2 regions of the Rhodococcus oxybenzonivorans genome follow, and region 2 is predicted to be linked to the other one. Evidence: riboswitches for the same ligand, from Rfam matches in the RefSeq annotation. Region 2 holds a riboswitch; the other holds the start of a gene.

Region 1 (3,399 bases), 1.2 Mb from region 2:
CGCCGTTCCGACGTAGAGCACCTCGTCCGAGGGGCCACGGAACAGGTACACCCCGGGGGCGTGCGGTAGGTGACTGGCGAGGGTGCGCTTGGCTCGCTGGTGGGAGGAAACGTCGGGAAGGTAATCGACGAGTTCGGTGAGACTGTGCACTCCCTGGTTGCCGACCCGATCGATCAGAGCGTGCAGGACGTCGACGGTGGCGCGGGCGTCGTCGAGTGCGCGGTGAGTGGGCTGTGTGCTGACGTCGAAGAGCCGGGCAAGGGAGGACAGCTTCACCGACGGTGCTTCGTCGCGGGTGAGGACGCGGCGCGCCAGCTTGACCGTGCACAGCACCGTGAACTTGGGCCAGGGGGTGTCGGTGGCCGCCGCGGCGGCCTTGAGGAAACCGGTGTCGAAGGGAGCGTTGTGCGCAACCAGCACCGAGCCGCGTGCGAATTCCAGAAAGGCGGGCAGTACCCGCTCGATACGCGGGGCGTCCACGACCATCGCCGTGGTGATTCCGGTGATCTCCACGATGTGCGGCGGGATGGAGCGACCCGGATCCACGAGGGTGGCCATCTCACCGAGTACTTCGCCGCCGCGCACCTTCACGGCGCCGATCTCGGTGATCGCGTCCTCCCCGGGCCGTCCACCGGTCGTTTCGAGATCGACGATCACGAAGGTGGTATCTCGCAGCGGGGTGTCGAGCTCGTCGAACCTCAGTTGCTCGAACTCCGGTTGCACGAATTTCGGTAACTCGGGTACGCCGGAAACTCTCACAGCCCGGAGCGTATGGGCGGGTACCGACAAGCCTCTTCCGACGAACACCCGAGAGGTGAGAGACGAGGATCACACTGCCTTTTCCCGGCTCGTCCCGGAGTGCGGTAGCGGGCAGCGATTGTCGTGCAGTGGGTGTGCCTCGGGCGGACGACGACAGGTGTTCGGCCTCGGCGACGCGTTGCGGGTCTCCTATCGAGGAAGGGTATGTGAACTGCAAGGATGCGGGGTCGGCGAAGGCTCGTCGCGAAAAGGTCGGGCGAAATCACCGCAGCCGCTATCGAAAAGAGATCGGAAACCAACCGGCTGTTATCTCGCTGTTATCGGAACCCGGTACAGGCGCCCGCGGCGGGTATCCCTGCGCCCGATGGACAATCTTCGCGTGTCCCGGTCGACATCCGGGTACTCCATTTCGTAACCTTCCTGAGACCTAGCGGAGTCTTGCCGCCCCACACCGGGACAGCATCGCTAGTCACCGCCTAATCGGCTTCTCGTGAGAGGGCCGTACCGGGAACCCAAGTTTCTACTGGGGTGAATCCTGCCGGGACGTTCGTCGGACCGGTGGGTAGGGCTGATCTTCCCAGCCCGAACCCGTCAGCTAACTCGGTCGGCGGACGAATGGAAGAAACGGAGTACCCCTTTCGTGGCGTCACAAGTTTCCAAGCGGAATGTGCGGCGGGCAATCGTCGCCAGCGCTCTTGCAGTAGGTGCGCTCACCGCTACCGCAGCCCCGGCCGCTGCGGACCCCATCACGATCCCCGGAATCGGAACCTTCGAGATCCCGGGCGTCGTCATCCCGCAGGTCCCCGGAGCGCCCGCGCTCCCCGCGCCGCCCGCGTCCTCCACCGGCGATAAAGCTGTTCAGGCAGCTCAGAGCAAAATCGGTGCCCCGTACGTCTACGGCGCCGCCGGTCCCAATTCGTTCGACTGCTCCGGTCTCGTGCAGTGGGCGTTCAAGCAGGCCGGACTCAACCTGCCGCGCACCAGCTACGACCAGGCCGCGGCCGGGACTCCCGTCGCGCAGTCCGATCTTCGTCCCGGCGACGTCGTGTCCTTCTACGGTGGGTCGCACTCCGGTATCTACGCCGGCAACGGCAACGTGATCCACGCCTCGACCGAGAGCCAGCCGGTCAAGTTGGCGCCCATCGCGTCGATGCCTTTCGACGGCGCACGCCGCTACTGATCCAGGCGCGTGGCACACGCATCTCCGGGACTCGCCCGGGGATGTACGGGGTAGCTTCGCAGGATCGCGCACGACCACCGAGGGTGGGTTCGAATCGCCATTCGAACCCACCCTTTGTGACATTTCGGCGCCCTGTCACCGCCGGAAATGCGCCGCGTTGTCGTCTGTGCCACGAGGCTGCGTCGGAGGTGGACACGAACGTATGCCATTCCGTAACCTATCCGAGACCTTGCGAACTCATGTCACCCGAACCGGACGACAACGCGGGTCGCCACCTCTTCAGCATTCCGTGGCCGTGCGCGACCGCGGACCCTCGTGTCGCGCATCGCATCGCGTCTCGGGTGGTGGAGATCGATGAACGGAGAACCGCATTCCGTGGGCTCGAACAAGATGAAGCGCTCGCTGCGCAGCATGCTGACCGTGGGCGTCCTGTCCCTGACACTCACCTCTCTGCCCACCGTGTCGGCGGGCGCGGACCCGGTGATCACCAACCCAACGGAGGCACTGGCCAAACTCGGTGATCTCTCCCGGCAGTCCGAGCAGACGTCCGAAGCACTCCACAACGCGCGGATCGACCTCGACGCCAAGTTGGCGGCACAACGTGACGCCGAGGCGAAGCTCGCCGGTGATCAGGGGGCTCTCGACGCCGCCAACGCGCGTATTGCGGTGTTCGAGCCGGTGGTCAACAAATTGGCGACGGCCAATTACCAGGGAGCCCGCACCAATCGGCTCTTCGCGGTGATGGTCAGTGATTCGCCGCAGCAACTTCTGGACCAGATGTCGGCTCTCGACGTCATCTCCAACGAGACCCGCAACCAGGTCGCGCAGTTCCAGGCAGCGACGTCGGATGCGGCGAAGGCAGCGGAAGCATCGAAGCAGTCCGCGGACACCGCCCGGTCCGCAACCGAGCAGGCCAAGGCGCTCAGCGACGATTTGCAGCGCAAGCAGAGTGACCTGCAGGCACAGATCGGCGAGGTGATGAAGGCGTTCGGTGACCTCACGGGCGCCGAGCGTGACCAGTTGGCCGGTACTCCGTTCCCTCCGGGATTCGATCCGAACACGATCCTCGCCCACCTCACACCGGGCTCTGGGTCGAGCGCACTCCAGGCTGGGATGACCCGCATCGGCGACCCGTATGTCTGGGGCGCCACCGGTCCTAACGAGTTCGACTGTTCGGGTCTCGTGGTGTGGGCTTACAAGCAGGTCGGGAAGACGTTGCCGCGGTCGAGTCAGGCGCAGGCCGGCGGGGGCACCCCGGTGTCGCGCGATCAGCTCCAGCCCGGCGACGTGGTCCTCTTCTACGATGACGCCTCTCACGTCGGCCTGTATGCGGGCAACGGCAACATCCTGCACGCGTCCACATTCGGTGTTCCGGTGAAAATCGAGTCGATGGCCGGGTTCCCGTTCTACGGAGCACGCCGCTACTGACGGAGACCGTCCCGCAACCGCGCGGGGGCATG
Region 2 (3,399 bases):
CGCCGTAGCTCCCGGACACCCAGACCGCCGGCCCGCAGGGCGGGCGCGGGCGCCTCTCCGAGAACCTTGACGACGTCCTCGCAGTGGCGGACCAGCTCGAGGGCCTCACCCGCCGCTGCGGCATTGATGTCGGCTGGTTTGTACTTACGGCCGGTCACGGCGGGCGGCGTCAGGGAGGTGGGGTCGAAAGCGGCTTCACCGCGCAGAACCTGACGCACCTGGAACGGCAGTTCCACCGTCTCTTCGTCGACCCAGCGCAAGAGTCCGGCGGCGAGAAGGCGCTGCACGGGCCGATCGGCAGGCGTTCCCGGGGCCGCGTCCCGCGTCCGACCGACTGACGTGGAGCGGGCGAGCGTCTCGAGGATGTCGCGTTCAACCGTCACCAGCTGTGCCAGAGCAGCGGTGATGCCGGCCTCGTCGAGCGTCTCCGTGGGCTCGGCGATACGTCCGACACGCCACGGGATGGTCGCGACGACGGCGGGAACGATGCGGAGATTGTCGGCGTCGCCCCACACCAGTGCCAGCGACCGCAGGGTGTCGAGGGTGGCGTCGACCGTCTTCTTGGTCACCCTCGTCCCCACTGCGCCCAGAAGTGCGGCGCGGGAGACAGGCATCTCGTCCGCCTTGTCGAGGGCGAGTAATTCGAGGATGCCGAACTCGAGCGAGGTGAGATTGTCGGCGGCACGGGCCACCGACGCCCGCTGTTCGGCACGTCCGGCGAGAACGACGATCGTGGCAGGCGGGGGGACCGCCAAGTCGGGGCGCGCACGAAGCAGCGCGATCAGGTGGGCGTCGCTGCGCGCTGCCAGCCAGTCGGCGAGACTTGCGCCGCCGGCGCTGCTCGTAGCGGCGCCGGGGGTCGTGACGGTGTCGTCGGTGTCGGTCATCGACTATCAGATTAGAGACCTGGGCTGTACGTCGCCGACCGCTCCTGTCAAAATGTCCCCGTGGCTAACAATTCTAAGAAGCAGTATGTGGATCCAGGGTGGCCCGAAACCGCCGATGGAGATCACGCCGTGACCGAACTGTCGTCGAGCCGGGCGGGCGGTCTGTCCCCGTTCGGCGAGGACACCGAGTTCCCGCTGCCGGCGGAGTCGTTGCCGTACGCGCATCCGCACACGGTGATCAACCGCTAGTACAACGGCAGAAGAGGGGCCCTGCACCGCAATGGTGCAGGGCCCCTCTTCGCTGTGCCGAAGGACTTACTGCGGAAGCAGGGCCCGGTTGGCGTCGATGAGCTGCAGGATCTGGGGATCGATCTGGATACCCTGAGCCTTGACGGCCTCGATGGCCGAGTCGATGGCGTCCGCAGCCTGCGGGGCCGCATTGGTGCTCGGAACGCCGCTCGTGAGGTCGGGGAGCGCCGGGGCCTCCGGGACGTCGGGCACGGTGGCCGGCGCGTTGCGCTGGGTGGGGGCGCTGCTCAGGCCGAGGCTCGAGGAGCAGGACGGCCATGCGCCCCATCCCTGCGAGTCGAGAACACGCTCGGCAACAACGATCTGCTCTTCGCGTGAAGCCTGGTTTGCGGTGGCGGCGTACTGGCTGCCGCCGTGTGCGTTCCACGTGCTGGGCGAGAACTGCAGGCCGCCCTGGTAGCCGTTTCCGGTGTTGATGCCCCAGTTTCCGCCGGACTCACACTGCGCGAGGCGGTCCCAGTCGGAATCAGGGGCTGCGTTCGCGGTGCCCGAGAAGGCTGCTCCGGCGACGCCCATGATGGCGCCGGTGACGGCGACCTTGGCGACGGTACGGCCGGTGGTGGTGGGCTTGCGATGACGTCCGCTCATAGTGGGTCGAGATCCTCTCCACACGCGCCTGCGAGGTCAGCTGTCGGGTTCGGGCTGAGAGGTCGCCCGGCCTCACCCCTCCTGGCTTGGAGAGGGTCTGGCTTCACCCCAAGGTCCGACTGTGCGTGGCACATTCGGACCGGTGTCCGCCTGGGAACTGGAGTTCCCTGGAGGACTTTGGGTCCCCCGTCCTCGTCCCTGGAATGCTTCGTCGGGACTCCGGTACCCGCGGGACGAGGCTTGGCGCGGCGGGCCGGATGTGGCCGATGTTTGCTCGACCGCTGACGACGGTAACGGTCCGAGGCCTCAGTGTCACCATTTGATAACGCCGCGTGTCCGTGCCTGATGCAGCCCACTATTCGGGGCCTCGCGGACTCTTCCCAGCTAGTAGCGGCGAGACATGCCTATCGCCGACCCGTTGCTCTTCCGTTACCGAGCCGTTATGTGAGTAACGTCACATCAGTGTTGGAGCGTCGACTATGTCCTTGCCGAGAGGCATGAGCGAGATCGGAACCATCTTGATGTTCGCCACGGCGAGGGGGATACCGATGATGGTGATCGCCATGGCAACCGCGGTGACGACGTGGGCGATCGCCAGCCACAGACCGGCGATGATGAACCAGATGACGTTGCCGATCAGCGACGCCACCCCGGCCGTCGGTTTGTCGACGACCGTCTTCCCGAACGGCCACAGCGCGTAGACGCCGACGCGGAAGGAGGCGATCCCGAAAGGAATGGTGATGATCAGAATGCAGCAAAGAATTCCGGCGACGAAGTAGCCCAGGGCGAGCCAGAGCCCACCGAAGATCAGCCAGATGATGTTGAGCAGAAGTCTCATGATCGTCCCGTCGTAGTGAGGGTCTGGATGTCGTCGCCGAGCGTGTGCACGATCAGCGTGTTCGTCGGCCCTGTCTCAGCGCCGCCACGATCCCGAGGAGGAACCCGATCGGGCACGCGAGCGCGATGAGATACAGGACGAGGCCGGGATCGCTGTCCGAGACCACCGGGGTGAGAAAGATCGCCACGATCGCGAGGAATCCGACCGCGAACAAGGCAAGCGCCACCCGCAGCAGACCATCGTGGGTGCGGGGGGTCCCGGGCGTGCTCGGGGGAGTCGATTCTGAGGGCACACCAGCAACGATAATGCCTGGAAACCCGAATGCCGGAGGCAGTGTGTGCAAGGTAGACTGTGGATACTGCGCGTCCCGCACCAAAGGTGGGGCGCGTTGTTTTGCATACCAATTGCACTTCAAGTGATGAGCGGGTGAACGCGGTGCCGACCGGCAAGGTGAAGTGGTACGACGTCGAAAAGGGCTTCGGCTTTCTGTCGCAGGAAGAGGGGGAGGACGTCTATGTTCGTTCGTCCGCTCTGCCCGAAGGCGTCGAGGGCCTCAAGGCCGGTCAGCGCGTCGAGTTCGGCATGGCCGCCGGGCGGCGCGGTCCGCAGGCGTTGAGCTTGAAAGTGCTCGACCCGGCGCCGTCGCTGCGCCAGAACGCCGCACGCAAGGAACCTTCCGCAAAGAAGCACACCCCCGACGAATTGCACGGCATGGTCGAGGACATGATTACGCTTCTCGAGGCGAAGGTGCAGCCCGACCTGCGCCGGGGCAAATAC

Evidence for each region. Region 2 has a riboswitch for cyclic di-AMP ahead of CBI38_RS06470 (resuscitation-promoting factor Rpf1 domain-containing protein). Riboswitches for the same ligand answer to the same signal wherever they lie in the genome.
Region 1: another riboswitch for cyclic di-AMP. It lies ahead of CBI38_RS12350 (NlpC/P60 family protein); the one in region 2 lies ahead of CBI38_RS06470 (resuscitation-promoting factor Rpf1 domain-containing protein).

The regions. Positions count from the first base shown of each region.
Region 1 is NZ_CP021354.1:2,580,328-2,583,726, forward strand. Features, by position in the region: gene CBI38_RS12345 (DEDD exonuclease domain-containing protein) at 1-759, opposite strand, end outside; cyclic di-AMP (ydaO/yuaA leader) riboswitch at 1,223-1,385, shown strand; gene CBI38_RS12350 (NlpC/P60 family protein) at 1,400-1,939, shown strand; gene CBI38_RS12355 (C40 family peptidase) at 2,315-3,367, shown strand.
Region 2 is NZ_CP021354.1:1,346,788-1,350,186, forward strand. Features, by position in the region: gene CBI38_RS06460 (helicase-associated domain-containing protein) at 1-887, opposite strand, end outside; gene CBI38_RS06465 (hypothetical protein) at 948-1,136, shown strand; gene CBI38_RS06470 (resuscitation-promoting factor Rpf1 domain-containing protein) at 1,203-1,784, opposite strand; cyclic di-AMP (ydaO/yuaA leader) riboswitch at 1,794-2,008, opposite strand; gene CBI38_RS06475 (YccF domain-containing protein) at 2,239-2,622, opposite strand; gene CBI38_RS06480 (hypothetical protein) at 2,675-2,914, opposite strand; gene CBI38_RS06485 (cold-shock protein) at 3,058-3,399, shown strand, end outside.